DNA from 2 places in the Clostridium felsineum DSM 794 genome. Region 2 is predicted to be linked to the other one. Evidence: riboswitches for the same ligand, from Rfam matches in the RefSeq annotation. Region 2 holds a riboswitch; the other holds the start of a gene.
What was found. Region 2 has a riboswitch for ZMP and ZTP ahead of pflB (formate C-acetyltransferase). Riboswitches for the same ligand answer to the same signal wherever they lie in the genome.
Positions count from the first base shown of each region.

Region 1 (17,243 bases), 1.5 Mb from region 2:
TTGTGAGATAAGAAGTAAAATAATTGCATACATGAGCTATAGGGATTATGTTTCATCCGTTTTAAACAATATATCAGGTCATATAATAAGTTTAAAAACTGATAAAGTGAGTACTCTCAGAGATAATCATAAACCTAATATATTTCTCAAGCTTATATATAATGAATCTGGCGATGCGATAGGTTATAAAAATTTTAATAATTCATATGGTGGTGAAAAAAGTAAAGATATATTGTTTTCAGAAATTACGCTTCTTACTAATATTTTATCAGTTTATGAAGGAAAAAAAGAAGGAGCAGCATTTGCAGATGGTATATATAATATTTTACTTACAAAAAAGGATGGAAAAAGAAGAGAGAATTTTAAGCAGCTTTTTAAAGATAGAAGATTTTTATGTGCGGTAATTGTTACAATGAGAAATATAAAGAAGTATAAGGATATTATAGCTTATGATTATATCTTCAAAGAATTTAAATCTAGAGATAGTTTTTTGAAAAAATTAAAAAAACTAATTATGGCAGAAGAAGCTAATGATATTTGTATGCTTATTTGTGATTTATTGGAGAACTTGAGTGGTGGTATTTATTTATTGGAAGAAACGAAAGAAATACTTTGTAAGATGAAAAAAATAGTATCGGATAAGTTTGAATATCAGAACTATATATAGTGGATAAATTTAAAAGCACAGGTGAATACTGTGCTTTTAAATTTATAAAAAAATAATATTATTATAAAATCATTAATCTCGGAAATTTTATAAATTATATAAATATAAAATTTAATGAAAAATTCAAAAAAGTTTTATAAATTTATTAAACAGTAATAAAAAAAGTGGAAAAATGATATAAAAAGTAGTATTATATACATAAGACAAAAATAAAATAAATAATAATAAAATTATAATTTAAATATATTATTATATTTAAATTATGTGTTATCTGATAGGTTGTTTATTAAAAATGTACATAATAAAAAGTAATATTATGAAAACAAAGCTATTGAATGTGAATAAGGAAATTGTATTTTTGTATGAGCTTATTCCAATATTAGGCAGAAATTAGAAGATATACAATTAAAATTAAAAGAAAATAATAGAACATAATATATATGGTATATACTCCTTCGGTAGTTAAAAGGGTTGACAGGATTTTTGAAATATCTTGTACGGAGGAAAAATAAAATGGATAATAGGGAGATAAGATTAAACAGGATAAGTAAGTTAATGTACGATGAATTATATTTGCAGATGGAAAAGAAAATAAAGATGGATATTTTGAACGAGGATGCTATAGGGAAAATAGTAAATAAGCACTTGGATAATATAAGTAAAGAAAAGAAGGAACCAGAAGTTGCACCACAGGAATGGACATGTACACTGCAGGCAATAAGGGATTATAGATTTAATGAAAAAATGAAAAGAGCTAGAGGTATATTCTAAAAGCTTTTATGACTATGGATACAAAGGCAGTATACAGCCAAAGGACGAAAGATGAATTGAGGGGAAAGCTATGAAGATTAATGACAATACGCTTGAAGAGATATTATCACAATATTTAAACGAAAATGATTCGGTTTTATATTATTGTTATGGTATTATAAATGCGATAATAGGAAATATGATAACTGCGGATGACAAAAGTTATATAATGGGATTTACAGATAAGAAATTTATTATAGTTAAGTTAAATGCTTCACAGGAGCCTATAAAAGCCATAACAGTTGATTACAAGAAAATAAAATATGTTAAAATTTCCAAATGGCTTTTAAATACAGGATTTACAATTAATGTTTATTTTAATGATGAATTTAAATTGGAACTTGAGCTTAAGAAGTATATACCAGGAATAAAAGAGCAGAAGAATAATGTAAATGATATTTGTGATATATTAAATAGAAGGTTTGCACAGTAATATAATTATAAAGGATGCTTTAATTGATAAGCATCCTTTTTTACGTACATTTTTAATTGAATTTTACTTTTTCGTAGAAAAGCAAACAAATAGATGATAAAATATGAAATGAATTAAAGTAAAAACACATTTTGGAGGAAAAATGAAGAAAAAGGCAAAAACAATATTTGCAGCATTTTTAGTTATAATGTTTATAATTTTGATAATATCAGTAGCTACTCAATATAAGAATTATAAAATTGTTAAACACGAAGAAGATAAGTATGCATTATATTTAAAGATTAAAAACTATAGAACAAGCTATAGAGGAATAACAGTATACCCTAGAAATGATCAAAGCAAAATTTTTTATGCAGAACAAAATGGCAAAAACTATAGAGATGGGTATGCTTATAGATTAGTAGAACCTCAGCTTAAAGAAAGAATAGAAGGAATAAAAAATAATGATTTTAAAAATTTAAAGTTCTCAGTTATGATATCTCATGATGAGGATGGTCTTTTATCTGTTACGAATTATAATTATAAGGGTATACCAGATTTAGAGGACTTTTTAAATAAAGAGAGTAAATCTTCAATTGAAATAAAAGCTTTTATAAATTATGGAGAAAAGCTTGATGAGGAAAAATTATCTGAGGAAATAAAAGATTTTGCATATATAATCATGGATAATAGATTCTCGAATAAGAATATAAATATATCTTTTATATTCTACCTTGTAAGTGAAAAGAATTATAAAAAAATCAAGCCCGAAAGATACAAATTTGATATGGTAAAGAAAAAGGAGGCAGAAAAATCAGTCTATATTAAATTTCAAAACTGGGAGGATTATAAAAATGGCATAAAAGTACAATTTACAGATTACTAGATATAAAGCATAAATGCTAGTACATTCTGACTTATAAAAGATTCTGAGGTCGAACCGCTTTTGCAGGAATATTTTATAACCCACAATGTAAGAATTTTAATGCATTATATGGATAGAAAGGATTTTTTGATTGAATAAACTAAGGAAAATATTGGGTACATGCATGATAGTAACTTTATTAATAATTCTGTGCAGTTGTAATTCTGAATCAAAAGATGATATGAAAAGGGATTTTAAAGGGTATATGAAAAATGAGCACTCAATGAAGTTTGATATTAAAAGTATGTCTGTAGGATATAATCTATTTACTCATGGATTTAAGGGGAAAAGTGATAAATGTGTAATGTATCCTATAAACGAGCCTTCTAAAACCTTTATAGTATCTAGATCACATGATCTAATAGGAGTATCTAATGATTATGATGATGGATATTATGACTATTTATTAAGGCCACTAGTAAAGCAGAGGCTTAAAGGAATTATAAAAAATAAATTTAATGATTTTAAGTATGCAGTCAATATTAAAGCAAATTATCAAAGCTCTGATAAAAGTGATTTTAATATTAATAGTATTTTAAAGCAGAAGGGTGATTTCACAATCATTTTATATATTTTGGTGGATGATAATAATATATCAGATAAAAATCAAATAGCTTCTAGGATGTATGAGTTTATGAATGAAATAGAAAAATCTAATTTAATATCAAATAGTAAAGAACAGGTTAATGTGGAATCATATTTTTATTTTGTAAATAATAAATTTTTTAGTCAGGAAAAGGTTAAGGATCTAGAAGAAACTTATGATTATAATCAAGATAGAGATGATGTTGAAAAGAAAATACTTTTTTCAAATAAAGTGGAGACAAGTATAGTTAATAGAAAATATTATGATACTGTAGATGAAATTTTAGAAAAGTTAAATTTGTTACGATGATAAAAAGGAATATGATAAAGTTTACAGGATAAAATATAAAATATATGAAAACTTCTTAAGGGGGAGGAATTAAATGGGAAACAATGTAAAATCCAATGCTGAAAAGTTTTTAACGATATACAATGAAATAGATAGACACATGAGAAAAGCACTTGATGAAAATGAGAGAACTGGAAATGTAGATTTGATAAAGAAAATGGCTAAAAGGGATAAAGTATTTGATGAATATAAAGATGAACTGATGCTGTTTTCAAGACTTAGAAATGCAATAATTCATAATCCTTATAATGCAGATATAGATCCCATTGCAGAACCACATGACAAGATAATTGTAAAGTATTCTAAGATAAGAGATGAAATTTTAAATCCACCACTAGCTTTAGAAAGTATAGCTGTAAAAGGAAAAAATATTTATTTTATCACTCAAAACGAAAGTGTATTAGATGTGATGACAGTTATGAAGGACAATAATTATGCTAATGTACCAGTAGTAGATAGTTTAGGTATGTTAGTTGGAGTTTTTAGTAAGAACACGGTCTTTTCATATATGGTAGAAAATGAAGGTGTTCAAATAAAAAGAGATACTAAAATCAATGATTTTAAAGAATTTATACCAATTAATAAGCATGAAAATGAATTTTTTGCTTTTGTTTCAAGAAGAACTACGGCTGTGGAAGTTGAGGATATGTTTAAAAAAAGGCTTCAAGGTAAGAAAAAGCTTACACTTATATTTATCACAGAAACAGGAAAAGTAAGAGAAAAGGTTTTGGGAATCGTGACACCTTGGGATATAGCATTAAATTGAATTGATTTTAAGGCTAAAATATTGATTTAGCTTAAGTTTTCACTATAGTATTTCCCGAAGTTACACATTTCATTTAAAACTGGTTTCAAGTTTTCTCCAATACTAGTCAAACCATATTCAACCTTTGGAGGAACTTCAGCATAAACCTTTCTATAAATTATTTTAGCCACCTCTAATTCCCTGAGCTGCATGGTTAGGGTTTTTTGTGTTATATTTGGTAAGGATCTTTGAAGTTCATTAAAGCGTGTGATTTTTTTGGACAAAATCCATAGTATTGAGAGTTTCCACTTTCCACTAAGTATATTTATTGTTAGATCCATAGGACAATTGTTATCTAAATTAAAGGTCTTTGACATTTTATTCTCCAATCTTTCAGAAATTATATAATCAATAGTATCATTTTTGAAACTATATATCAAATTTGTGCGTACTTCAAGTCTTTAATATTAGGTGATATCCTTTTAATTAAAGGAGATGTTTAAATGTTAATAGATAGTCATGCACATGTAAATTTGCCAATTGAAAAACATATAGATTTAATGAACAGGGAAGGTATAAATAAAACTATATTATTTTCAACTACGGTTCATCCTGAAAATGCTAAAAATTTAGAAGAATTTAAAGGGGAAATGAATAAGCTGAATAAAATTATATCAGGAGAGACAAGTCCTATTGATGCAAAGATAGCTTCTATAAATGAATTGGTTAAAGTTATTCGTAAATATCCTTCAAGATTTTGTGGTGCTTCATCAGTTCCATTAGGTATGAATTATAAAGATACAACCTCATTTATAGAAAATTATATAATAAAAAATGAATTAGTTGGACTAGGCGAATTTACTATTCCAAATGGAGAGGTTTTTTTACTTAAAAATATATTTAAAGCTTCAAAAGAATTTTCTAATTTGCCAATTTGGATTCATTGTTTATTTCCACTGACTTTAAATGATATAAAAGAGATTATAAGACTTTATGATGAGTATCCAGATATTCCAGTAATTATTGGACATTTAGGTGGTGCCAATTGGATGGAGGTAATTGAAGCGATAAAGGAAAGAAAAAAATTATATATGGATTTGTCAGCCAGTTATACTGCAGTAGCTTTAAGTATGGCAATAAACGAAATACCAGATAAGTGTTTATTTAGTACTGATTTGCCTTATGGAAATTTAACTATAGATAAATTTTCAATTGAGCAACTATGCAATGACGAAACAGCAAGAAATAATATTCTGGGTGATAATGCACGTAAGCTTTTTAAAATATAGTATAAAGATTTCTATAGAGGTTATAAAACTAAAAGCTCTATAGAAATCTTTATTTAAATTATTTTGCGAGCATTTCCCCAAGTTCTTTAGCTCTTTTTAGTTCATCTTTGTTAGGAGCTTCATTTACAGTAAGGTCTCCAATTACATTAAAGCCATAATCCTTCATTAATTTTTTGAATTTTTCCATGAATTCGCCATTATCCCATCCATAGGAACCAAATAAAAGAACTGGTTTATTATTATTAAGAGTGAGTTCAAATTGTTTTAAAAATGGAGCAAGTTCTTCTTGATCTATATTATTATTGTTTTTTGAAGGACTTCCAAAAGCTACAGCATCAGCTAAAAGCACATCCTCTTTAGTTGCTTCAGAAACTAATTTTATAGTTACATCTGAACTAACACTTTTTGCACCTTCGTATATTTCGTTAGCTAAAACTTCCACATTTCCACCATTACTTGAATAAATTATAGAGATTTTTTTCATAGATAATTCCTCCTATATAATAACTATTATTATTTAACTGTTTTTATTAATTATACACTACTTTTTTATTTTATGCCATAGTTTGCTATAATATAATTTAAAAATAAAATTTTTGATAAATAAGTGTTGACTCTGTCCTAAAGGCAGGGGTTATATTTTTATTGAGGTGATTTTTTTGAATACAAAAAAAGTGTGTGAAAAACTAAAGATTTCCTACAAAGCACTTAGGGTATATGAAAAACTTAATATAGTAATTCCCCAAAGGGATAAAAATGACTACAGAAATTATAGTGATGATGATCTTTTAAAATTAAGACAGATTATTATATTAAAAAATGTAGGATTAGAATTAAAAAATATAAAAAGAATATTAGACAAAGGGACATATGAAAGTGATAAGATAATTCACACTCTATATCTGCAGTTAAAGGTTATAGAAGCTAAAAGAATACAATTAAGAAAGATGGAAAATGTACTCAAGGAAGGAATTAATGAAGCTTTAAACAAGAATATAGAGTATGGAAACTTTTTTGATAAAATAGATAACAGCATAAAGGAAAGTACAAAAAATGTGAGCACATGGATAGATAAGTGGGGATTTGACACATGGGCAAAAAGCTATGATGATTGTGTAAAAAAGGATGGAGCAGATACTCTTGGGCTATTTAGCAAATATGATTTTATACTTGAAAGTATAGTACGAAAAATAGGCGATAGGAGAAAAGTTATTGATATTGGATGTGGTACAGCCAATATAGTTAAAAAGTTAAATCAAAATGTTCAATATACAGGTATTGATCAAAGTATAGAAATGCTTATACTTGCTAAAGAAAAAAATAAAAATATAAAACTTAGATTAGGAAATTTTCTCGATAAACCTTTTATAGAAAATGAATTTGATGTTGTGATTTCTTCCTTTGCACTTCATCATCTAAAACCAGATGAAAAAAAAGTTGCAGTAAGAAATTTGCTTAGATATATTAAAAATAATGGAAAAATAGTCATTGCAGATTTAATGTTTTTAAATAAAGAAGAGAGAGAAAGAAAAAAGAAGTGGTTTATTTCCAATAAAAGAGAAAAAGAGTGGGGTGTAATAGAGGATGAATATTATACTGATATTGAAGAAATGAAGAATTATGTCGAATCACTAGAAAAAAAACTTATATATCAGCATGTAGTTAATTATACATTTATTATAGAAATATCATGATAAGTGATGGTTTAGATTGTATAAAATAAAAATGTTAACGTGTACAAAAAAAGCTTGAAAATTGTCGAAAATAGTATATAATAAAATTATAGGTTGGAAACGTTAACAAAAAATACTTCAAACGAAAGGAGAAATGTAAAAAGTAGAGAATGATGTTATTATGATCATATAATTCTGCATGTGAACAATTTGAAATTATACTTATTATTACTACTGCACCTACTGTTAACGTGTGCATTAATTATCGAGTAAAGAATTGCAATAAGAAATTTAGTCGTATATCAAATTAAAGTTGGAGGAAATAAATTATGATTAATAAAAGCAAGAAGTTGACTTTAAAAGAAAAGATATCATATGGACTTGGAGATTTAGGAAATGGTTTTATGTTTGATTTGGGTCAAGCATATCTTTTACAATTTTATACAGATGTTGTTGGAATAGCGGCAGCGGCAGCAGGGAGTATATTTCTTATTACTAAATTATTTGATGCATTTATGGATCCTTTAGCAGGAACTATAATAGATTCAAAAAAACCAGGTAAAAATGGTAAGTTTAAAGCTGTAATGCTTTTGTCAAGTATACTCTTAGCTATAATGACAGTTATAACCTTTACTAATCCTGGTAAGACACCAGGTTCAAAATTAGCATTTGCATATGTAACATATATGCTTTGGGGAGTTTTGTACTCATTTACTAATGTACCTTATGGGTCTCTTGGTTCAGTTATTACCCAAGATACACAGGATAGAACAGCATTATCTACATTTAGGCAATTGGGTTCATCTACTGCACTATTAATAACAGGTATAGTATTCATACCGCTTTTAGGCTTATTCGGAAATCCAAGAATAGCATATCCAATTGTTACTGCTATTATGTCAATTGTTGGAGTGGCAGCATTTTATACAACTTATAAAAATACAACAGAAATCATTGTTCATGATCCTAAAAAAGAAGAAAAAATCACATTACGTAAGGTAGCAAATGCAATATTTCACAATAGGGCATTACTTACATTAATTCTTATGACTGTATTCTCAATTTCAGCATATAATATAAAAACAGCTATGGTTGTATATTATTGCAAATACAATTTAGGAAATGCTAAGTTAGTATCTTATGTAAATTTCTTTACAATAGGATGTGCAGTAATAGGAGTTTCATTTCTTCCTAAATTGGTTAAATTATTTGGAAAAAAGAGAACAGCTGTTATAGCCTTTTCGTTAAGTAGTATTTCAGATGCGGTGAACTTTTTACTTCCAGGCACCCATTTCACTATATTTATAATACTTGCTAGTATATCATTTATGTCAATAAGCATAACCAATGGTGTTACATGGGCGTTTGTTTCGGATTCAATAGATTATGGTGAGTGGAAAAATGGTGAGAGAAGAGAAGGAATAACTTATTCAGTTTTTAATTTTTCAAGAAAGATAGCTCAATCTATAGCGGGTGCTGCTTCTGGTGTAGGATTAGCTTTTGTAGGATATATTGCTAACGCACACCAATCAGAACATACTTTGATTGGAATAAAAGGACTATTATTACTTTACCCTGCATGTGCAACAGCTGTAGCAGCACTTATAGTTGGAGTTTTGTATAATCTTTCAGATGCCAAATTCGCTACAATTATAGATGAATTATTTGAAAGAAATAGAAAGGCTTAATTATTAATAGATAGCTTGATTTTACTGGGGATATTTACATAAATAAAAATTAGCCGCTCCTAACGTAGGGAGCGGTTTTGTTATTAATTTTAATAAATTGTTATAAAATGCTCTAGCTATATGTCTGCCTTCCATAAACTATGAAGATTACAATAAGCGTAAATAGTTCCGTTAGTAACATTTTTGAAATGTGCTGTTGGTTTTTTATCTGGAGAAAGCTTTACCATTTCCATTCTATCTCCAGAAACTAAAACAATCCATTGAATAAAATGTTCAGGAGTCATTGGATGCTCTACAGATCCCACAGAAACATCAATATCACTACCGTTTTTAGTAATGTGAGGTACATGTTTTTCTTGAGCAGCATCAGTAGTATTTGCAGTTATTTTAGTCATTGGCTCAGAGCAGCAAGTTAAAGTTCCACCGCCTTCTTCAATTAGAAGAACTGCGTTGCCACATTTTTTGCATATATAGATTTCTAAATCGTTATTCATTTTAATACCTCCATAGTAGAATTAAATTTGGTTAACTTCTACAGGATTAATATGTCACAAAAATTACAAGGGTATACATAGTTAAAGCCTTTATAAACTATTCAGTATTTCATTTAAAGAGTTAGGTGATGAAAAGGTTTTTTTTGTATCAATTGCTTTTTTTAGTTTCATACCAAGATTTACATCACCTATAACAGCGGCAGCATCGAGTTTATCATCTTTTATACTGCAAAGGATGTATTTCATTTCATCTTGAAACCTAAAAATATTTGAGGATGAAATATGTTCTATATCTCCACAAGATATGATAGAAATACCAGAAACCTTTAATATAGGAGAAGGAACTATTTCAGTATAAGAAGCTTTTTCACCACAGGCATTTAAAGCAGCTATTTCTCCTTGTTTGTTTGCTATATTTATTAAACCAGGGTTTTTTCCGTTAAATTCAGCCACATCACCACAAGCATAAACATCAGGTATTGAGCTTTCCATGTGTTCATTTACAACAATACCACGATTTATAGATATATTAGTGTTTTTTAAAAAATTTAAATTTGGTTTAACACCAACAGTTGTAATAACACATGAACCTTCAATTAAATCACCCATAGTTTCAAAGTTAGAATTATTATATATTTTTATGCCTATTTTATCTAGTTTATCTTTCAAAAATAATCCTCCGATTTTATCGAGCTGTCTTTCTAGAGGATATTCTAATATTATTCCGATTGAAGCCTCAATTCCTGAGGTAATAAGTGCATGAGCAAGTTCAATACCTAATATGCCTCCGCCTACTATAAAAGCCCTTCCTTTATTTTTGGACATTTCTTTTATTTTTAAAGCATCATCGTAAGAGTATAAACTTAAAACCTCACTTGCATGTGGAATTTTGATTTTATTTGGAGTAGAACCGCTTGAAATGATAAGTTTTTCATATTTTATTTTTTCACCAGAATTTAAAGTTACTAATTTATTATCTGTGTCTACATTATTTGCTATTACAGAGGTAATAATGTCTATATTATTTTCTTTATACCAATCACTGTTTTTTATTAATATATTATCGATAGATTTATTATTTGCTATCACTTCATTAAGACGTGTTCTATAATATGGCAAATAGCTTTCATTGTTTAACATAGTCATATTATTAGCTTTACCTAAAGCAGTTTTTGCAGCAGAGAAACCAGCAGGACCAGAGCCTATAATTAAAATTTGTACGCTTTTCATATAAATCATCTCCATAATCATGTTCTTTATAAGTATTATTGTATCTGAAATCTTGTTTTTTATAGATATAATACGAAAATACTTTTTACATTAATTATATGCTAGTAGAGGCAATTAATAAATTAAAATTAAATATTGTAACAGTAATTTAAAAATATAAATATTATATTAGTGAGACTAATTATTAAGAAGAGGCGATTTAGATGGCATCTTTTACTAAAAAAATTTCCAATATCATAAAAGTAGAGGACAATGGAGAGAGAAGTTTGATAGTAGATAGCCAAGTTGAAAATTCAAAAGTTTATTCTAAAAATATTGCTAATGAGGGAATATATATCTATGGACATTACAATATATATTTATTATATAAAAAATTTGGGTATAAAAATGAAGTTTATAATTATAAGGGTAGACTTATAACTAGAGATTTATGTGTTGTAATTCCAGAGGAAGACATATTAGGGAATAAAATAAACACGAATACCGTTGGTAATATTACAGGGCTTTCTTTTAAACCTTCTGTGAAAATAGTAGAGCCACAAGAAAGAAGACATAGAGACAGTATAAATATTGAAGTGTATGGTGAAATAAAATTTCAGTATTATATGAAGAAGGCTACTAAGATCAATAAAACAAAAACTATAGAAGGACAAGAAATTCTACAATTTGATAGTGGAAGATATTCGATTAATGAATTAATGGACATGGATTTGAAAAGATTAAAGGAAATTTATGAATCAATAAACTAGATAAGGAACAGAGTTTTAATTTTTATAACTCTGTTTCCTATTTAATAGGGACAAACTATAAATAAGAATTGTAACGTATACAATTCAAATCTATGAATCTATAACTTTTACTTGGATTTTAACTAATATTTTTTGTGATAGCTTATTATAAGTTATAGCCCAGGTTGGATAATTTTCGGGAATGGGATTTTTATCAAGTAAGTCTCTTTTTTCATTTTCTACATAAGCTGAAATAACTTCTACCTTTGATTTTTTGCTGAATTTAGAAGAAGAAATAACAGTTGATTTAATTTGAAAGTATATTCTAGTACTTAAAAAATTAATATTTCCACTTATGGTACTAGAGGAAGTGTTAGAAGCAGTTCTATAAGTTATAGTGTTGTCTACATATCCATCTAAAAGAATACTACCCTTCCAGTTTTCAGATACCTGTCTTACTGGTGAATCTATTTTGGCATCGGTTATTGTAACAATATTACTAGTATTATCAATGGCGAGTATTGGATAATTTGGCTTTTTCATGGTAAGAATATTAACTATTAATTTTTCGTATTCTCCATAATATATAGTATCAGAGGCTTGACTTATTTTACTTTCAATAGAATTTTTATTGCTATCCATACAAAACTCCTTAAAAAAATTGTATTCTGTATATTTTATATGAATAAAAATAGATTTATGTTAATAGAAAAAGAGAACTTTAGAGTCCTCTTTTTGAATGGTATTAGTGATGAAATAATCTAGTATTAGAAAATGCCATTACCATATTATAATTATCTGCGGCTTCTATTACTAAGTCATCACGTATAGAACCACCAGGTTGAACGATATATTTAACTCCACTTTTTGCTGCTCTATCAATGTTATCACTAAACGGAAAAAATGCATCTGAGGCAAGAGAAACATTTTTTAAATTAGAAAGCCATTTATTTTTTTCGTCTAAGGAAAGTTTTTTTGGTATATATTCTAAAACTCTATTCCAGTTGACAGTTTCTTCTTTAGTAATATCATCTCTAAGATATTGATCAATTAAGTTATCTCTGTCTGGTCTTGATACCCCTTCTTTAAAAGGAAGAGCTAAAACTAAAGGATGCTGTCTTAGGTACCAGATGTCAGCCTTTGAAGCTGCAAGCCTAGTACAATGAACCCTTGATTGTTGTCCAGCACCAACTCCTATAACCTGACCATCTAAAGAAAAGCAAACAGAATTTGATTGAGTATATTTTAAAGTTATCATAGAAATTATAAGATCACGTTTAGCTTCTTCTGAAAGATTCTTATTTTTAGTCACTATATTTTTTAGAAGTGTTTCATTAAGTGGGGTTGTATTTCTTTTTTGTTCAAAGGTTATACCATAAATTTCTCTTCTTTCAAGTGCATGTGGTTCATAATCGGCATCTATTTTTATTATGTTATATTTACCTCTTTTTTTTGATTTTAATATTTCTAAAGCTTCTTTATCATAATCAGGTGCTATTATTCCATCAGAAACAGATTTTTTTAGTATATTAGCTGTAGCTACATCTACTTTGTCACTTATAGCTACAAAATCACCATAGGAGGACATTCTATCGGCACCTCTTGCTCTTGAATATGCGATTGCAGGGGGAGTAAGATCGATATCTTCTACTAAATAAGTTTTTTTTAGAGTATCGCTTAGAGGGATTGCTACAGCTGCACCAGCAGGACTAACATGCTTAAAGGAAGCAGCGGAAGTTAAGCCAGTTTCTTTCTTTAACTCTTTTACAAGCTGCCAGGAATTAAGAGCATCCATAAAGTTTATGTAGCCTGGATTTCCATTTAAAACCTCAAGTGGTAGTGTGCCTTTATTAACATATATTCTAGCAGGATTTTGCTGTGGATTACAGCCATATTTTAATTCTATTTGTTGAACCTTCATTTTTATAAAACCTCCTAAATTTAAATACAAAAAAACCTGGATAAAATACTAATTTACCCAGGCGGTCGATTTTTATTAATCATGCTTCCTATGGTGAACTCCATTTCCGCCAGTTGCATGATCTTCTTTTTTTACTAAAATTATATAATATATGAAAATATAAGTCAAATTATTTAGAAAGTCTTTTGTCTTTGTTAATTTCACGAATTTTATTTACAATATATTTGTAACCATTTTTAGAATGAGGAATAAGACAGTTTGAACAATCCTTTATCCCATTTGATTCTTTATTATTTCCACCACAATCTTCTAAGAAGTAAAGTGGACAAAAGCAAAACAAACAATTGAAATCACTAGTATTTTGTGTTTTGTGGCAAGGAAAGTATTCACAGCTTTCGTGTTTGAAAAATTTATAATTACTACTCATATTATCACCTTCAATATATATTTTATTAGATCATCTATATTACTACATAATATTGCATCATACTTTGAATTTTTTCTGAAAGTAATTATCTTCTTATGCTTTTTTGAAGCGTAATTCAAAAGTTCCAAATTCTTATTATTTATTTCTCCAGTAGGAAAGCCAGAATCTATAATTACATCAGCGTCATCAATCATTTTTAAAGCATTTTTAAAGGAAGTGTCTGTTATGTTATCAAATGGTTTTTCACTTTGAATTTTCACAGACATTGTTTTAGCTGTTTCATAATCAATATCATTTTCATGAAGTATTCCTGTTGAAAAACCTAAATTGTATTTAGTTAAAACTCTATAAATAGGAGTGCCAACTCCACCACCGCCAACAACAAATATATTATTGTGCATAAAATTTTTTAGTTCTATGGAAGAGGTAAGGGTATTAAAAGCAGCATTTTTTATATTATAGACATTATTTATATTAGTATTATTTATAGTAGCTTCAGGCGTTCCAAAAGAAAGAACCTTTTTATCACGTATAAGTAATAGTTTATCACAATATTTAAGCGCCAAATCTATTTCATGAAGAGATAATACTACAGTAAGTTTCATTTTGCGACTTAAATCTTTAAGGGTGTTCAATAGTTCAATTTTATGGTTTATATCTAAATGAGTTGTGGGTTCATCTAAAATTATTAGTTTAGGTTCTTGAACTAGGGCTCTTGCAAGCATAACCTTTTGCTTTTCACCATCACTCAACGCCTGAAAATACCTATTTATGAGATTAAACGCTCCAACATTTTTAAGAACTGTTTCTATTTTTGTTTCATCTTCTTTTGAAATAGCCCCGAAAAATCCAGTATGAGGATAGCGTCCAAGTGAGACAACTTCAAAAACTGTCATAAGGTCAAAAGTTGGTTTTTCAGTTAATACCACTGAAATTATTTTTGCGAGAACATCTTTTTTTATGCCTATAACATTTTTGTCATTTATATATATAGATCCTTCAATTGGATAAAGGAGCCCGGATAGAGTTCTAATAAGTGTGGTTTTTCCAGCACCATTTGGACCTAATAGACAAACTATTTCTCCTTCTTCTACATTAAAATTTATATTTTGGATAGTAGGAATTTTATTATATCCAACTGTTAAGTCTTTAGTGGATAATATCATGATAGGGTTCTCCTCCTTAGTATTAAAAATATTACAATAGGAGCACCTATAAAAGAAGTTACAGCACTAATTGGGAGTTCTGTTGGTGCAAGCACCGTTCGCGATATAACATCACATAAGGAGGTTATTATTCCTCCCATAAGAATTGTTCCAGGAATTAAAAACATATTATTTGAGCTTTTGAAAATAAGTCTGGTTATATGTGGCACAGCAAGACCTATAAAAGCAATAGGTCCTGCAAAAGCTGTTACTATAGCTGAAAGAATACTTGAAATAATAATGACAATGGTTCTAAATGACTGTATTTTTATTCCTAAACTTTTAGCATACGCCTCACCTAAAAGAAAAGCGTTTAAAGGCTTTATAATAAGAAAAGAAGCTAAAAGTGTTGGTACTCCAATAAAAAATAGTAGGTATATGTTTTTTAGAGTAAAACCAGAAAAACTGCCTAGTGTCCACATTGTAAAAAATTGAAGCTGCTGTTTATCTGCAAAAGCTGATAGTACATTTGTTACAGCACTACATATGTAACCAACCATAATACCTATAACAAGTAAGGTTACTACATTTTTAACCTTATTTGCAAACAAAATTACTATAAGCATTATTAAAATTGAACCAATTAGAGCAGCGCTAAATACTAAAAAAGGTGAAGCAGCATTAAAACCAAAGCTTATACCAGAAAGCATTACTAAGGCTACGAATAAGGTTGCACCAGAGGAAATTCCAAGTACATAGGGTTCTACTATTGGATTTTTAAATAATACCTGAAGTAATAGTCCAGATACGGAGAGGGCAGAACCGCCTATAAGTGCTCCAACAGCTCTTGGAAAGCGGATATTCCATACGATTTGATAGTTGCCACTTTTAAAAGAGCTAGTTCTAAAGAGAATTTTAATAACCTCATTAAAGGATATTTTAAGTGAACCCATGCTGATAGAAAATATAAAAGTTAAAAAGAAAATTATAAATAATAGAAGTAAAATAACTAAATTTTTTGTATTTCTTTTAGGCTTAAGATCCATAAGAGCCTCCTAAAATTAATAGTGTGAATAGTGTTTTTGTTTGTAACCCTTAAAGCTTTCGGGATGAAATATTGATGACAAGTCTTCTATGAGTTCAGAGGTTTTGTCTGTAGCCTGATAATAATCCCGTCCAAGGCACCATACCTTTTTATCCTTAACAGGTTTTGTGTCTTTTAGTACTGGAGCTTCATTTAATACAGATTTAATGGATGGAGTGTATTCTTTTGAAGAGGAATAAATAAGTACATCAGCATCCTTTGCTTTTGCGTAGAAATTTTCAAGAGTTATGTACCCACTTTTTGTATTTAAATCCTTAAAAACATAATCTCCACCAGCTAAAGCAATCATTTTAGCAGCATATGAATCTTTAGCGGGAACATAAACTTTACCGTTATCAACCATTCCAAAAGCAACTTTCGTCTTTTTTTGTGAGGATATTTTATTTTCAATAGCCTTAACCTTTGATACTTCAGAATTAAAATACTTTTCAGCTATATCTTCTTTATCATAAAAGGCAGCTAAAAATTTAATCCATTCTAATCTTCCAAGAGGATCTTCTTCTAAGTATTCATTATCAGCGGCATAAGGTATTTTAAGTTCATCAAATTTTTTCATCATATTATTAAGACCGTAGTTTCCACCATAAAGAATAGCTAAATCTGGTTTTAAAGAAGAAATTTTTTCGTAATCAGGAGAAGTGGTATCTCCAACATAGGTTATTTTATTATCCTTAAGTGCTGATTTTATATCATTTATTTCCCATTCAGCTTCTTTTAAATTCACAGCTTTTATACTTTTTATTTCATCAAGTGGACGAAGTAATGCGGCTTCAGTAGAAGAAGATACAAGTATATTAGAAGTAGGATAGTTTATTATTGTATTATTTTTGTATATATTAGGAACAGCTTTTCCTTTTGGTGCGAGTATTATAACTTTATTGTTGCCGTCAGTAATTTTTTTAAATCCACCTTTTAGGTATTGTATTTTAAAGGCTTTTGTATATTTTAAAGGTACTTCTTCTAAGAGGCTTACTTTACCGTCAGAATAGGTTATTTTTGCATCAAGTATATCTGTTAAAAAGTCCATTGAAACATATACATCTTTATTTT
Region 1 covers NZ_CP096980.1:3,221,041-3,238,283, reverse strand. Annotated here, with positions in the region: gene CLFE_RS15400 (Mbeg1-like protein) at 1-667, shown strand, start outside; gene CLFE_RS15395 (hypothetical protein) at 1,181-1,438, shown strand; gene CLFE_RS15390 (PH domain-containing protein) at 1,509-1,910, shown strand; gene CLFE_RS15385 (hypothetical protein) at 2,053-2,775, shown strand; gene CLFE_RS15380 (hypothetical protein) at 2,939-3,709, shown strand; gene CLFE_RS15375 (CBS domain-containing protein) at 3,783-4,514, shown strand; gene CLFE_RS15370 (winged helix-turn-helix transcriptional regulator) at 4,541-4,870, opposite strand; gene CLFE_RS15365 (amidohydrolase family protein) at 4,997-5,782, shown strand; gene CLFE_RS15360 (flavodoxin) at 5,841-6,266, opposite strand; gene CLFE_RS15355 (MerR family transcriptional regulator) at 6,433-7,476, shown strand; gene CLFE_RS15350 (glycoside-pentoside-hexuronide (GPH):cation symporter) at 7,785-9,143, shown strand; gene CLFE_RS15345 (desulfoferrodoxin family protein) at 9,260-9,637, opposite strand; gene nroR (NADH-rubredoxin oxidoreductase NroR) at 9,728-10,867, opposite strand; gene CLFE_RS15335 (hypothetical protein) at 11,071-11,616, shown strand; gene CLFE_RS15330 (hypothetical protein) at 11,707-12,237, opposite strand; gene CLFE_RS15325 (phosphoribosylaminoimidazolecarboxamide formyltransferase) at 12,341-13,516, opposite strand; ZMP/ZTP riboswitch at 13,565-13,643, opposite strand; gene CLFE_RS15320 (cysteine-rich small domain-containing protein) at 13,686-13,943, opposite strand; gene CLFE_RS15315 (ABC transporter ATP-binding protein) at 13,940-15,109, opposite strand; gene CLFE_RS15310 (FecCD family ABC transporter permease) at 15,106-16,134, opposite strand; gene CLFE_RS15305 (ABC transporter substrate-binding protein) at 16,150-17,243, opposite strand, start outside.
Region 1: it holds a riboswitch for ZMP and ZTP, as region 2 does, so the genes downstream of both, CLFE_RS15325 (phosphoribosylaminoimidazolecarboxamide formyltransferase) here and pflB (formate C-acetyltransferase) in region 2, are expected to answer to the same signal.

Region 2 (17,243 bases):
AGGCTGATCTCCCCCAAGAGTCCACATCGACGGGGAGGTTTGGCACCTCGATGTCGGCTCGTCGCATCCTGGGGCTGAAGTAGGTCCCAAGGGTTGGGCTGTTCGCCCATTAAAGCGGCACGCGAGCTGGGTTCAGAACGTCGTGAGACAGTTCGGTCCCTATCCGTCGCGGGCGAAGGAAATTTGAGAGGAGCTGTCCTTAGTACGAGAGGACCGGGATGGACTGACCTCTGGTGTACCAGTTGTCTTGCCAAAGGCACGGCTGGGTAGCTATGTCGGGAAGGGATAAACGCTGAAGGCATCTAAGCGTGAAGCCCACCTCAAGATTAGATTTCCCATAACATAAGTTAGTAAGACCCCTGTAAGAACAACAGGTGATAGGTCAGAGGTGTAAGAATGGTAACATTTTAAGCTGACTGATACTAATAGGTCGAGGGCTTGACCAATTAAAGTAAATATGATATAATTACTATGCAATCTTGAGAGTACAAGGTACTTTCTAAAATTAAATAAATCCGGTGATCATAGCATGGTTGTAACACCCGTTCCCATACCGAACACGAAGGTTAAGAACCAGAACGCCAATGGTACTGCAGGGGAGGCTCTGTGGGAGAGTAGGTCATTGCCGGGTAGAATGTATTCCGCGATAGCTCAACGGTGGAGCACTCGGCTGTTAACCGATAGGTTGAAGGTTCGAATCCTTTTCGCGGAGCCATTTTATTTTTTGATGTAGTATAGCTTTGCTATTATTAAGTTAAAAAGAGGTAACATTTATGCGATGGATTTTTTTGTATATATATTTTGTTTTTTACATGATTAGAACTATGTTTTTTAAGATAAAACTTAATAAAATAAAAAAGACTAGGACTAATGAAGAATATGAAGCAGCTGTTCATAACGTAATTTTTAATTGGGCAAAAACAATACTCAAAGTTATTGGAATCAAAGTAAATGTAAAGGGAATTGAAAATATACCTAAAGATACATGTGTTTTTATTTCTAATCATCAGAGTAATGTTGATTTTTTAGCTATAATGGGAACTATTGATAAGCAAATAGGATTTATAGCGAAGAAGGAAATTTTGAAGATAAAAGTTGTAAGTGGTTGGATGAGAATGATGCATTGTGTATTTATTGATAGAAATGATATACGTAAATCTCTTATGGCTATAAATGAAGGCGTGGATAACTTGAAAAAAGGATATTCTATGGCTATATTTCCAGAAGGAACTAGAAGTAAAAGCAGTAATATGAGTGAGTTTAAAAAAGGTAGTTTAAAACTTGCTACAAAAGCTAATGCAATTGTTGTACCTATAGCTATTGATGGAGGGTACAAGCTTTTTGAAGAAGTCAATGGCAAATTAAGATCAGGTGTTGTGAATATGTCAATATTAGAACCTATAAATATTGCAGAATTAGATAAAGAGCAAAAAGCAAACATATCAGAAATTCTTCATAATAGGATTAATAGTGAATTGAATAATATAAAGATGAAGTAATAGATGAATATAAGATGTATTTATGAAAAGATTTAGATAAATTAATATAGGAAAAATAAGCTTTAATATAGTATATTGGTTAATAATACTATATTAAAGCTTATTTTTTAGTATAAAAAATTATTATTGAGAATAATTAATCCATTGAAGAATTAATATTTTCATTTAAAAGTGATTCTAGTGCCATAACTTTAACTTTTAAAATAGTATTTTGTTGAACTAATTTTTCGATGTTTTTTTGATAATTAATATTAATTGATTCTATTTTTTTAAAATTAGTTTCTAAATTAATTATTTTTTCGTTTTTTTCATTTATTAGATGGGAATAGATTTCATCAATTAAAATAGTTTTTTCTGATTTGAATTTTAAGGTTTCTATTATCTCATGAGCCTTTTCATTGGTGTCCTTTAAAATTTTATAAAACAAATTTTCCATAAATTAAGTAACTCCTCTTTTATAAGTAGTATATAAGTTTATTATATGTTAATAATAAAAATTAATGAGGGAGAAATCTATGAATGAAAATAAAGATATAAACAAATTTTTACATAAAAAAGAATTAAAAAATAGAAAGTTAGACAATAAGATAAATAATCTTGAAAATTTATTATCTAAGTTAAATAAGCAAAATGATAAGCTTTTGTATAAGCTTAAAGAGGAAAAATTAAGAAATGCTATACTAAATAATAGATATAATATTCTTTTGGATGAAATTAAAGAAAGAGGAATTGTATTTAAAATAAGAAAAAATGGTTCAAGATTGCTTGAGTGGCAAAACTTGTATTTTGATGTTAATGGAGAAAATGTTTGTATTAGAACATTAGATAAATATTTAATATATGAGTTTGATAATAATATAAGTTCACTAATCAAAATACTAATAAGGGAAAACTCTTATAGCCTTATAGTAATAAGAGTGAATGAAAAAAATGTAAAAATTCAATTAAGAATAACAGAAAGGTATAATACAAATAGAGAATGATAAAAAGTTATTAATCATTTAAGCGATTAATAACTTTTTTTTTATATAATGAATGAAAAATTAATAAATTGATATGCATATTAAAATGAAACTGGAAAAATGAAATGTTATTTAACTAATTATTCAAAAAAGATTATATATAAATTGAAAACAACATTTTTATATGTTAGAATATATTATATTAATTAGAAAAAAACAATATAAATCTAGCAAATAAGAGGTTTTGCAAAAAAGATACTGTATTGGAGCAAAATGAATTTATTATTGTAAAAAATTCTATTGATTGAATTATGAAGGATTTAAAAAATAAAAATCATTTTGAATTTTATATTAGGAAGTGATTTTATGAAAAAGATAAAGTTAAAGAATGTTGAAAATGCGAATCTATATAGAGAAATTTTCCCATATAGTGATGTTCCCAAAATTAATTTTAATATGAACGAAATAAAAGTAGACATTCCAGATAAAATATGGATAACTGATACAACTTTTAGAGATGGACAACAATCAATGACACCATTTACAGTTGAACAAATAGTTAAGCTTTTCGATTATTTGAATAAATTAGATAATAATACTGGTGTTATAAGACAAACTGAGTTTTTCTTATATACAAACAGAGATAAAGAAGCTTTAATTGAATGTATGCAGAAGGGATATAAATTTCCAGAGATAACTACATGGATTAGAGCAAACAAAAATGATTTTAGCTTGGTAAAGGATATAGGGATTAAAGAAACAGGAATTTTAATGTCTTGTTCTGATTATCATATTTTTAAAAAGTTAAATATGAATAGAGAACAAACTTATAACAAATACATTGAAATAGTTGAGGAAGCTCTCTCAAATGGCATAGTACCTAGATGTCATCTTGAAGATATAACTAGAGCTGATTTCTTTGGGTTTGTAGTTCCGCTTGTAAATAAGCTGATGGAGCTTTCAGATAAATATGGCATTCAAGTAAAGATAAGAGCTTGTGATACTTTGGGGTTAGGAGTTTCGTTTCCAGGTGTGGAGCTTCCAAGAAGTGTACCTGCAATAATTAGTGGACTTAGAAAGTATTGTAATGTTCCAGCTTCAGCACTTGAGTGGCATGGTCATAATGACTTTTATTGTGTTGTGCCTAATGCTACAGCAGCATGGATGTATGGGTGTTCTTCTGTAAATACAACATTACTTGGAATTGGAGAACGAACTGGAAATTGTCCTTTGGAGGCTATGGTGTTTCAGTATTGTCAACTAAAGGGTAATCCTGGTATGAATATTCATGCTATAACAGAAATAGCAAAGTATTTTGAAAATGAAATGAAATATGAAATACCACCTAGAACACCTTTTGTTGGTACTGATTTTAATGTTACAAGGGCTGGTATTCATGCAGATGGAATTTTAAAGGACCAGGAAATATACAATATATTCGATACAGAAAAAATTCTTGATAGGCCAGTGCTTGTAGCTATAAATGAATATTCAGGATCAGCAGGGATAGCGGCTTGGATTAATATCTATTTTAAATTGAACAAGGAAAATGAGGTCCATAAAAAGGATGATCGAGTTGCAGAAATAAAAAAATGGGTAGATAATCAATATGAAGGTGGAAGAACAACTTCTATAACAAATAAAGAACTTGAAATAGAAGTAAAAAGATATTTTAAAGAATTAATAGATGTAGAAAATACTAGAGCTAGCTAGATTATTAAGGAGAGATTTAAATGGGATTAACATTAACAGAAAAAATAATTAAAAGTCATCTTGTAAAGGGTGATATGACAAAAGGCAGTGAAATAGGTATAAGAATTGATAATACACTTACTCAAGATTCAACTGGTACAATGGCATATTTACAATTTGAAGCACTTTCAATAGATCAAGTAAAAACAAAGAGATCAGTTGCGTATATAGATCATAATATACTTCAAACTGGTCCCGAAAATGCAGATGATCATTTGTATATACAGACAGTAGCTAAGAAGCATGGTATATATTTTTCAAAGCCTGGGAATGGTATATGTCATCAGGTCAATTTAGAGAGATTTGATGTACCTGGAGAAACTTTAATAGGATCAGATAGTCATACTCCTACAGCAGGAGGAATGGGAATGCTTGCAATAGGTGCAGGTGGATTAGATGTAGCAGTTGCTATGGGTGGAGGAGAATATTATATAATAAACCCAAAGGTAGTTAAGGTAAATCTAAAGGGAAAACTTAATACAATGGTTTCTGCAAAGGATATAATATTAGAGGTTTTAAGACAAGTTACCGTAAAAGGTGGAGTAGGAAAGGTATTTGAATATATAGGAGAGGGAGTTAAATATCTTTCTATACCAGAGAGAGCTACTATTTGTAATATGGGAGCTGAGCTTGGAGCAACTACTTCAATATTCCCAAGTGATGAGAAAACAAAAGAGTTTTTAGAGGCTCAAGGTAGAGTAGAAGATTTTAAAGAACTTTCTGCGGATAAAGATGCAGTATATGATGAAGAAGTAGTTATTAATTTAGATGAACTTCAGCCGTTAGTAGCATGTCCGCATAGTCCTGATAAAGTTGAAAAAGTTTCTGGAATAAAAAATCTTAAAGTTAATCAAATAGCTATAGGAAGTTGTACAAATTCATCATTTGTTGATTTGATGAAGGTTTCTGAAATATTAAAGGGAAAAACTATTGCAGAAAATGTATCCTTGGTTATAGCTCCAGGATCAAAGCAAGTTTTAACTATGCTTTCAAAAAATGGAGCGCTTGCAAATCTTGTTTCAGCAGGCGCGAGAATACTTGAATGTGCATGTGGACCTTGTATAGGTATGGGACAATCACCATCAACAGATGCAGTTTCATTAAGAACCTTTAATAGAAATTTTGAAGGAAGATCAGGAACGGTTTCAGCTAAGGTTTATCTTGTGAGCCCTGAAACTGCTGCTGTTTCAGCATTAACAGGAGTATTAACAGATCCAAGAGAGTTTAAAGAAACAGTAGAGAAGATAGAAATACCAGAAAAATTCTTAATCAATGATAATTTGATAGTAAGTCCTTCTAAAACACCAGAAGATATTGAAATAGTAAGAGGACCTAATATAAAACCTTTCCCTAAGGCAAAACCTCTTTCAGATGATATCACTGGAAAAGCACTTATTAAAGTTGAAGATAACATAACAACAGATCATATTATGCCATCAAATGCGAAATTGTTGCCATTTAGATCTAATATTCCACATTTAGCTGACTTTTGTTTAACACCTTGCGATAAAGATTTTCCTAAGAATGCAAAAGAAAATAATGGAGGATTTATAGTAGCAGGATCAAATTACGGTCAAGGATCAAGTAGAGAGCATGCAGCTCTTGCACCATTATACTTAGGTATAAAAGCAGTTTTTGCCAAATCTTTTGCAAGAATACACAAAGCTAATTTAATAAACAATGGAATTATTCCTCTTGTTTTTGAAAGTGAAAATGATTATGATAAAATAAGTAAAGGTGATGAACTTCAAATAAATGATACTATAAATCAAGTTCAAACTGGAACTTTATATGTTGAAAATATATCTAAGGGTGAAAAATATAAGATGATTTTAGATATACCAGAAAGACAAAAGGATATGCTTATATGTGGTGGAAAGCTAAATCAGATAAAAAAGAGCGAAAAATAAAAGATTAATGAGGGCTTTATGCCCTTTTCAATTTTTGCATAAATATAAATTTTATAATTGGAGGTATAGCATTTATGAAAAAGAAACATACAATAACACTTATTCCTGGAGATGGAATAGGTCCAGAGGTAACAGATGCAGCTAAAAAAGTAATAGAAGCAGCAGGTGTTGATATTACTTGGGATATAGTTGAAGCAGGAGCAAAGGTTATGGAGGAGTTTAGCACACCTCTTCCTGAATATGTACTAGATAGCATAAAGAAAAATAAGATAGCACTTAAGGGACCGATAACAACTCCTGTTGGAAGTGGCTTTAGAAGTGTAAATGTTGCTTTAAGGCAAGCTTTTAATCTATATGCTAACGTTAGACCTATAAAGACATATGAAGGAATACCTACAAGATATAAAGATATAGATTTAATTATAGTTCGCGAAAATACGGAGGACTTATATGCAGGAATTGAGCATAAAATTGGAGATTATGCAGCTGAAAGTATTAAAATAATAACTAGAGAAGCAAGTGAAAGAATCGTTGATTTTGCATTCCAAATGGCAGTTAAACAAAGTAGAAAAAAAGTTACAGCTGTACATAAAGCTAACATAATGAAATATTCTGATGGGTTATTTTTAAGCTGTGCGAGAAAGGTAGCTGAAAACTATAAGGATAAAGAATTTGAAGATATGATAGTTGATGCTATGAGTATGAAGCTAGTTCAAACTCCAGAAAAGTATGATGTGCTTGTAATGCCTAATCTTTATGGAGACATATTATCCGATATGGCAGCAGGACTTGTTGGTGGGCTTGGAGTAGCACCAGGAGCAAATATAGGAAAGGAAATTTCAATATTTGAATCAATTCATGGTTCAGCTCCAGATATAGCAGGAAAAAATATTGCAAATCCAACAGCAGCCATACTTTCTGGTGTAATGATGCTTAGATATATAGGTGAATTTGAAGCGGCAGATAGAATAGATAATGCAATAAGGGTAGTATTAAAGGAAGGAAATAAAGTAACTTCTGATTTGGGTGGAAGCACTGGTACAAAGGAGTTTGCTGAAGAAGTTATAAAAAATCTATAAAGTAAAAAGTAAAAGATGAGAGCTCAAGGGCTCTTATTTTTTTATGAATAATTATAAAAAATGTTGCATAATTATAAAAAAAGACGTATAATTATAACATAAAAGGTTACGTGTATTACATAGATTTATGACTTATAAATAGTATTCATGAAAGGTGTTTGATAGTATGAAGGAAAAAGTAGTTTTAGCGTATTCAGGTGGACTTGATACATCAGTAACAATTCCATGGCTTAAAGATAATTATGATGTTGAAGTAATAGCTGTCTGTGTTAATGTAGGACAGGAAGATGATATGGATAAGGTTAAAGAAAAAGCTATAAAAAGTGGTGCAGCTAAAATATATGTTGAAGATGTTAAAAACGAATTTGTAACTGATTATTTATACAATGCTATAAAATGGAATGCAACTTATGAAGGAAAATATCTTTTAGGAACATCATTTGCAAGGCCATTAATTGCAAAAAAATTAGTTGAGGTTGCACATAAAGAAGGTGCTAAATATATATGTCATGGATGTACTGGAAAGGGAAATGATCAGGTTCGTTTTGAGACGGCTATTGCGGCCATGGACCCTTATATTAAAATCATTGCTCCATGGAGACTTTGGAATATAGATTCAAGAGAAGCAGAAATAGATTATGCGTTAAGTAAGGGAGTAGAGGTTCCAGTAACAAAGGAAAAGATATATTCAGAAGATTGGAATCTATGGCACATAAGTCATGAAGGTGGAGATTTAGAAGATCCTAAAAATGAGCATAAAACAGATATGTATAAATGTGTTATTCCACCAGAGAAAGCAAAGGATGAGGACACATATATAAGCATATATTTTGAAGAAGGTATACCATATAAGATTAATGGAGAAGAATTAGAACCTGTTAAGCTTATTGAAAAGGTAAATAAAATAGCAGGAGAAAATGGTATAGGGGTTGTAGACCTTGTTGAAAATAGACTTGTTGGAATGAAATCAAGAGGAGTGTATGAAACACCAGGTGGAACACTTCTTTATGAAGCACATGACCAGCTTGAAAGATTAACAGTTGATAAGGATGCATATCACTATAAGCAAATGCTCGCTTTAAAATATTCAGAGCTTGTATATGATGGATTATGGTTTACAACAACGAGAGAAGCGCTAGATGCTTTTGTAGACACAGTGGAGAAAAATGTTACAGGTACTGTAAAACTTAAATTGTACAAAGGAAATATGAAAGTTTCCAGTGTAGAATCTGAAAATGCATTATATGATGAGAGTATATCATCTTTTGGGGCAAGTGATTTATACGATCATAAGGATGCACAAGGATTTATAAATTTATTCAGCCTTCCAAGTAAAATAAAAGCTATGAAAAAAATGGAGAAAAAATAATGAAACTTTGGGGTGGAAGATTTAGAGAAAGTGAAAGTGAGCTTATGGAGGAATTTAATGCCTCTTTAAGCTTTGATAAGAAGCTATATAAGGAGGATATAGAAGGAAGCATAGCTCACGTTAAAATGCTGAATAAATGTAAAATAATAAATGAAGAAGAATGTGAAAAAATATTAAGGGGACTTAAATCAATAGATGATGATATAGAAAATGGTAAACTAAAAATAGAAGGAGACTATGAAGACATACATAGTTTTGTAGAAGTAAACTTGATAGATAGAATTGGGGAAGTAGGAAAAAAGCTTCATACAGCAAGAAGTAGAAATGATCAAGTTGCAGTAGATATGAAAATGTATGTTAAGAAAGGTTCTTATATTATAATTGATTGTATAGATAAGCTTATGTCTACAATTAAAAATAAGGCGGAAAATAATCATTTTATAATGCCAGGCTATACTCATATGCAAAGAGCACAAGTAGTAACCTTTACTCACCATATGATGGCATATTACAGTATGTTTAGTAGAGATAAAAAAAGGCTCTTAAATGCTATTTCAAATTTAAATGAAAGTCCACTAGGCTGCTGTGCCCTTGCAGGTACAACTTATGATACAGATAGAGAGTTAACAGCTAAAGAACTTGGCTTTGATAAACCAGTAGATAATTTTTTAGATGGTGTAAGCGATAGAGATTATCTAATAGAAGTATTATCCTCATTTTCAATATGCATGATGCATTTAAGCAGGTTAAGTGAAGAACTTATTATATGGAGTACTAAAGAGTTCAGTTTTGTTCAAATGGATGATAAATTTTCTACAGGTAGTAGTATAATGCCTCAAAAGAAAAATCCAGATGCAGCAGAACTTATACGTGGAAAAACTGGAAGGGTATATGGAGACTTAATGGCAATGCTTACAATTATGAAGGGTATTCCGCTTGCTTATAATAAGGATATGCAGGAAGATAAGGAACAATTTTTTGATTCTTTTGATACATTAAAAATGTGTTTATTAGTTATGGATGGAATGATTGATACCATGAAGGTTAAAGAGGCAGCTATGAAGGAAGCGGTAAAAGGCGGATTTTTAAATGCCACAGATGTAGCAGACTATTTAGTAAATAAGGGAATAGCTTTTAGGGATGCTCATAAAATATCAGGTGAAATTGTAATATACTGTGAAAATAATGATAAAACTATAGAAGAATTAAACATTGATGAATTTAAAAAATTCTGTGATTTATTTGATGATGATGTTTACGAATTTATAAATTATCATAATGTTATAAAAAAAGGAAATAAAAAAATAATGTAATATATATTATAGGGTTTTCAAAGTAACTTTAATTTGTGTACTAAAGTCATATAATGGTGCATAAATTAAATGATGCAGGAGAACCCTATATATTTTTGCGCAAATGAAAGGCGCACAATAGAAAAAACATTTTTGTGGTATAATATACATTGTTGGGCTATAGATGAATTATATGGATAATACCACATTCATCTTTATTTATTTAGGGGGCGAGGAATGAAATGCAAAAGGAATTTTCAATAAGTAATGATAAGGTTATAATTAATTTTACAGCAAAGTACTGTGATACATCTGAAAAAGTGCTAAATAGTGAAGGGTTTAAAAGAGTACTTGAAAAATTCATAAAAAAAGGAAGACATAAAACATCAAATGACTACAAGTATATAGAAGAGAATATTATAGAAGATAATGAAAAAAGCATGGCAAATAAACTTGTAGAAGTATTTAAGCTTTTATTAGTGTTTAAAAGAGAAGAAATAATTGATATGAATCCTAAATATGAAAGTTTTCTATCAAATAAAGATGAAATTATAAAAATAATAGAAAATATATATGGATTCTGGAGAAAGCTTGAAAGGTATACAGTAGTTCATAATAGCAAAATTAATGAAGGACTTGAAAATGTAAGCTTTGTGGATGCTAATCTTCAGTTTTCTCAACTTATAGTTAACACCTATAGAAAGATCGAAGAAAATATATTAGGTTCAAAACCTAAGGTGTATAGACAGCTTCCAGCAGGAGCTAATGCAGGTCTTATTGTTAATAGCATAAAATGGAAGTATCCAGAAGGATATGAATGTCTTAACGGAGTTCCAATTATAGATTCTGTTTTAATAGATCCGCCATTTATATCATATCCTAAAAAAATAAAAAGAGATGGAATTTTTTCAGAAGTATTTGAAAATCCACTTAATTGTAGAATAAATAAAGATCATTGGTTTTGCTTTCCAGTTAAAATAGGAACACTTCTTGCATTTATTTATTTCCATAGAGATTTTATGGCTCACGGGATAACTTTGTGTAACTTGTTTGAAATAGCTAAGGAAAGTGAATATAAAGATACAAAACCAGATATAGTATTTGTTTTTGGAGCGAGAGATAATAGTGAAATTACTAGGACTATATTTTATGATGATAAGAAAAATGATATTATGCTTGGATACATTAATTATAGTGTAAACATTGATTACTTTGGATATATGAAAAAGATGGCATTAACGCTGCATAATTTAATAATGATTAAGCGAGGATATTTACCAATACATGGTGCCATGGTAAACATTATTACTAAAGATGGTAATGAGGTTAATATAGTTATAATGGGTGATAGTGGTGCAGGTAAATCTGAAAGCCTTGAGGCGTTTAGAGAATTAGGAGAAGAATATATAAGCGATATGACAGTAATATTTGATGATATGGGAGTTGTAAAACCAAATGCACTAAATGGTAAGCCAATGGGGTATGGAACAGAAATTGGTGCCTTTGTAAGATTGGATGATCTTGATCCAGGATATGCATTTAGGGAAATTGATAGAAGTATATTTATGAATCCTGACAAGACAAATGCAAGACTTGTTATACCTGTTGCAAGCTATAGTGATATAACACATGGATATCCTATTGATTTATTTTTATATGCTAATAATTATGATAAAGGTGGAGAAGAACTTTCATTTTTTAATTCCGCAAAAGAGGCTATAAAAGTTTTTAGAAATGGAGCTAGAATGGCAAAAGGTACTACCACAGAAAAAGGTCTTGTTACAACGTTTTTTGCTAATCCGTTTGGACCAGTTCAAAAAGAGAAAGAAACGGACATACTTATAAATAAATATTTTGATGAATTTTTTAAGGCAGGAATAAAGGTGGGACAAATAAGAACACGTTTAGGAATAAAAGGTATGGAAAAGGATGGCCCTAAAAATGCAGCCATAAGGCTTCTAGATATAATAAAAAAATATAAATAATATAAATAATAGCGCAGGACTAATGTTCTGCGCCATTATTTATTCTAAACTTTATTTCTCTACTCTTACTTCTCTATCCCTTCCTAAAAAGGATATTGCATATAAGCCACATATACCTACTAGTGCGTAAATAATTCTTGTTAAAGAGGACATGGTTCCAAATAAAGCAGCAACTAAATCGAAGCTAAAGAAACCAATTAAACCCCAATTTATAGCGCCTATTATGACAAAAACTAACGCAATAACATCTAATGTTTTCATCACTACATCTCCTTTTATTAAGTTTACAGAATTATTATATGCGAAATAGCGTATATTATGTTAGAAAATAAATTTAGTTTAAGAAAAATCTATATTTCTATCTATTGGTTGGGAAAGAGCCATAAAAGTATTGGTTCTTTGTACACCATCTATAGTTTGTATTCTGTTAAGAAGAAGGTCTTGAAGACCAGATATACTTCGACAGACTACTTTTGCGAAAATAGAAAATTCACCTGTAATATAATAAAGTTCTACTATTTCCTTTATTTCCTTCATTGATTCAAGTACACTTGGAAATGAAACAGCTTTATCAAGATATATACCAACTAGACAGCAAATATCGTATCCTAATTTAGTATTGTCTACTATAAGCTTTGTACCTTTTATAATTCCCATGTCCTCCATTTTTTTCATTCTAACATGAATAGTTCCGCCGCTTACATGACACTCTCTCGCTATTTCTAGATATGGCGTTCTCGAATCTTCAACTAGAATATGTAATATTTGTAAATCTAAATCATCCAATCCATTAACTTGTAAATTCATTAAAATCAACTCCTATAAGTTATAGTAAACAACAATATTATAACAAATTCAATACCATTTTATCAAAATAAATATAAAAAATATTATAAAATTATAGTATTTTATTAGAAATCTATTTGGTGTATAATTTAAATGTATACACTGATTGGGGGATTTTTATGTATATTAATGAAAAAGACATAAAATTAGAGTTAGATAAAGAGATAATAAAACAATATAATATGAAGTCAATGATTTATTTTGATATAGAGACTACTGGATTTGATAGGGAACAAGATAACATAATATTAATATCAATAGGGTACTATAAAAATCAGGATATATTTCATATAAAGCAGTATTTTGCACAGGAATTAGAGCAAGAGAAAAGTATTTTAGAAAACTTAAAAAATTCTATAGAAAAATTTGATACATGGTGTTCATATAATGGAAAGGCTTTTGATGAACCTTTTATAAAATCAAGGATGAGTAAGTATAATATTGAGTTTAGAGTTCCAAGTGAACATTTTGATTTATATAGAAAGATAAGACCTTATCAAAAACAACTTGGCCTTGAGAGATGTAACTTGAAAACTGTCGAGCAGTATATAGGCATAAATAGAAAAGATACTATAGATGGTGGTATTAGTGTAGAGTTGTACAAAAGATATTTAAAAGATAAAAATGATGATTTAAAGCATACTATAATGCTTCATAATTATGAAGATGTATTAAACTTACCTAAAATATTTAAAATACTTTGGAAGATAAAGAAATGTGATTTTCTACGTGAGGACCATATAACGGAAAAGCAGCTTAAATACTTGAATTATTTGATGAAAAAACACAATGTATTAATAGATATTAACCTAGATAAGATATCCAAGCGAGCAGCATCAAAAGCTATAGGTGCAATATTAGAAGGAAATCACGATATTATAAGTATAAAGGATATCATAAAAAATAATTGCGTTTAGATTAAAAATAAAAATTATATATTAATGAATTTTAAGAGAAGGAGAGAGGAATATGGTAATAAGAGATATAATGATAAAAGATATTTTAAAGGTGCGAGATAATGCCACGTTAAAGGATGCACTCAAGATAATGACAAGTGATACAGTTAACAGCGCACCAGTGGTAAATGATAAGGATGAATTAGTTGGTATAGTAGTTAAAGCTGACATATATAGATTTTTGATAGAAGAAGGACACTATGATAGTTATCCAGTAGAAGCAGTAATGACTAAAAATGTAATATCAGTAAACGCTTCCAGTGATATAGTTGAGGTTGGAAAAATTTTAAGGGATAATAATATATTTGCAGTTCCTGTAGTTGAAGATAGTAAGGCAATAGGAATTGTTACATTAGAAGAATTACTTGATTATTTCCTAGAAAAGTAAAGTGGAATTTTAAAAAATAAAGCTTGTTGACATAAAGATAAAAGTATGTTATTTTTATTTTAGAATAATTGAATTAAAGGTCGTATAACCGGCGGAAGTGGAATAACCACAGGGAGTACGATTTTATTAAAGCCGACCGCCTGGGCAAACTAGTATATGTCCGGGTGGTTTTTATTTTACTCCTGGATAAGCTAATATTAGAAAATTTTGTGATTTAAAGAGCAATCGAAAATTTCAAACAAAGGAGAGTTTTGGTATGATTAAAGAATGGAATGATTTTAAAGAAGGTACATGGTTAAATAATATTGATGTTAGGAACTTTATACAAAAAAATTACACCCCATATATGGGTGATGAAGAATTCTTAGAAGAAGCTACAGAAAAAACAAAAAAACTTTGGGATAAGTGTGAGAAGCTTCTTATAGATGAAATAAAAAAGAATGGTGTTTTAAAGGCAGATAATAAAACTGTATCTGGAATAGATAGTTTTGAAGCTGGATATATAGATAAAGATAATGAAGTGATTTTTGGGCTTCAAACAGATGAACCGCTTAAAAGAATGGTAAATCCTTTTGGTGGAATAAGAATGGCAAAACAAGCTTTAGAAGCTTACGGTTATGAAATAGATGAAGGAGTTTATGATACATTTACAAAGTACAGGAAAACTCATAATGAAGGTGTTTTTGATGCTTATACAGATGAAATGAAAACGGCTAGACACGTTGGACTTTTAACAGGTTTACCTGATGCTTATGGAAGAGGAAGAATAATAGGAGATTTTAGAAGAGTTGCACTATATGGAATAGACTACTTAATTGAAAAGAAAAAAGCAGATTTAAAAGAATTAAAAGGCAATATGCTTGAAGATTTAATAAGAAGAAGAGAAGAAGTGTCAGAACAAATAAAAGCGTTAAAAGAAATGAAGTCTATGGCACTTAAATATGGAATAGATATATCAAGACCGGCAGCAAACGCTAAGGAAGCTGTTCAATTCACTTATTTTGGATATCTTGCAGGTATAAAAGAGAACAATGGTGCAGCTATGTCCCTTGGAAGAGTTTCAACATTTTTAGATATATATATTGAAAGAGATTTGAAAAATGGAGTTATAACTGAAAAAGAAGCACAAGAGATAATTGACCAATTTATAATAAAATTAAGATTCGAGAGACATCTTAGAACACCTGAATATAATGAACTTTTTGCAGGTGATCCTAATTGGGTTACTGAATCTATAGGTGGTATGAGTGTAAATGGAGAAACTTTGGTTACAAAAAATTCCTTTAGATTCCTTCATTCATTAACTAATTTGGGACCAGCTCCAGAGCCTAATATGACTGTACTTTGGTCAAACAAGCTTCCTGAAGACTTTAAGAAGTATTGTGCAAAGATGTCAATAAAAACAGACGCGCTTCAATATGAAAATGATGATATAATGAGACCTATATATGGAGATGATTATGGTATAGCTTGTTGTGTATCTGCAATGAAAATAGGTAAACAAATGCAGTTTTTTGGAGCTAGATGTAACTTAGCTAAATCTTTATTATATGCTATAAATGGTGGAGTAGATGAAAAGAAATTTGATTTAGTAGTACCTAACATAGAAAGAATAGAGGATGAAGTACTTGATTATAATAAAGTTAAAGAAAACTATTTTAAGGTTATGGAGTATGTAGCTAAGTTGTACGTAAATACTCTTAATTTAATACACTATATGCATGATAAGTATGCCTATGAAAAAGGGCTTATGGCACTTCATGATACAGAAGTTCATAGATTTTTGGCTTGTGGAGCAGCAGGACTTTCTGTAGCAGCAGATTCTTTAAGTGCAATAAAATACGCAAAGGTAAAACCTATTAGAAATGAAAATGGAATTGCTGTAGATTTTGAAATAGAAGGAGATTTTCCTAAGTACGGAAATGATGATGATAGAGCTGATGATATTGCAGTTGAAATAGTAAACAAATTTATGTCTGAGTTAAGAAAAACACCTACTTATAGAAATGCAGAGCATACATTATCAATATTAACTATAACTTCAAATGTAATGTATGGTAAAAAGACAGGAGCAACACCAGATGGTAGATTATCAGGAGAGGCTTTTGCACCGGGAGCTAATCCTATGCACGGAAGAGACAAAAATGGAGCATTAGCATCTTTAAATAGTGTTGCTAAAATTCCATATAGAGATGTTTGTCAGGATGGAATTTCAAATACATTTTCTATTATTCCAGATGCATTAGGAAAAAGTGAAGAAGATAGGAAAAGTAATCTAGCAGCTATTCTAGATGGGTATTTTGAGCAGGGGGCACATCATTTAAATGTAAATGTATTTAATCGTGAAACACTTTTAGATGCAATGGAAAATCCAGAAAAATATCCTACACTTACAATAAGGGTATCAGGATATGCAGTTAATTTCGTTAAACTTACAAGAGAACAACAGATGGAAGTTGTTAAGAGAACATTTCACGAAAGAATGTAGAGGTGTTAATTTGGGAAAAATTCATTCAATAGAGACAATGGGACTTGTTGATGGACCGGGAATAAGAGTTGTTGTTTTTTTGGCAGGATGCAGACTTAGGTGTGCATTCTGCCATAACCCAGATACGTGGAATATTAATTCTGGAGAAGAAATTTCTCCAGAAGATTTACTTAAAAAAGTTAAGAGATATAAAAATTATTTTGATAGATCTGGTGGTGGAATTACTTGTTCCGGCGGTGAACCTTTAATGCAGCCAGAGTTTTTAAAAGAATTTTTGAAGTTATGTAAAGAAAATGGAATAAACACGACAGTTGATACAGCAGGCTTTGGATGTAACCACTATGAAGAGATTTTAAAGTATACGGACTATGTTCTTCTTGATATAAAGCATATAAATAGTGAGGGTTACAAAAATTTAACTGGTGGAGACATGAATGAGTTTTACAAATTTGTTTCGGAAGTCAATAATTCAAAAGCAGTAGTCTGGATAAGACATGTTATGGTACCGGGGATAACTGATAATTATGAAAGTATGGATAGACTTGCAAAAATAGTACAAAAAGTTAAAAGAGTTGAGAAAGTTGAAATCTTACCATATCATACTCTTGGGATAAAAAAATATGAGAAGCTTGCAATAGAATATAAACTAAAGGGAATAAAAGATATGGATAAAGATACAGCATCAAAATTCGAAGAATATGTTAATGAGAAACTAAA
Region 2 covers NZ_CP096980.1:1,687,459-1,704,701, forward strand. Annotated here, with positions in the region: rRNA gene CLFE_RS07910 (23S ribosomal RNA) at 1-446, shown strand, start outside; rRNA gene rrf (5S ribosomal RNA) at 515-631, shown strand; tRNA gene CLFE_RS07920 (tRNA-Asn) at 641-715, shown strand; gene CLFE_RS07925 (lysophospholipid acyltransferase family protein) at 774-1,499, shown strand; gene CLFE_RS07930 (hypothetical protein) at 1,636-1,935, opposite strand; gene CLFE_RS07935 (hypothetical protein) at 2,015-2,482, shown strand; gene CLFE_RS07940 (beta/alpha barrel domain-containing protein) at 2,828-4,174, shown strand; gene CLFE_RS07945 (aconitate hydratase) at 4,195-6,123, shown strand; gene CLFE_RS07950 (isocitrate/isopropylmalate dehydrogenase family protein) at 6,198-7,202, shown strand; gene CLFE_RS07955 (argininosuccinate synthase) at 7,369-8,571, shown strand; gene argH (argininosuccinate lyase) at 8,571-9,884, shown strand; gene CLFE_RS07965 (phosphoenolpyruvate carboxykinase (ATP)) at 10,106-11,848, shown strand; gene CLFE_RS07970 (DUF378 domain-containing protein) at 11,900-12,109, opposite strand; gene CLFE_RS07975 (Lrp/AsnC ligand binding domain-containing protein) at 12,188-12,655, opposite strand; gene CLFE_RS07980 (ribonuclease H-like domain-containing protein) at 12,814-13,611, shown strand; gene CLFE_RS07985 (CBS domain-containing protein) at 13,664-14,038, shown strand; ZMP/ZTP riboswitch at 14,113-14,191, shown strand; gene pflB (formate C-acetyltransferase) at 14,295-16,526, shown strand; gene pflA (pyruvate formate-lyase-activating protein) at 16,537-17,243, shown strand, end outside.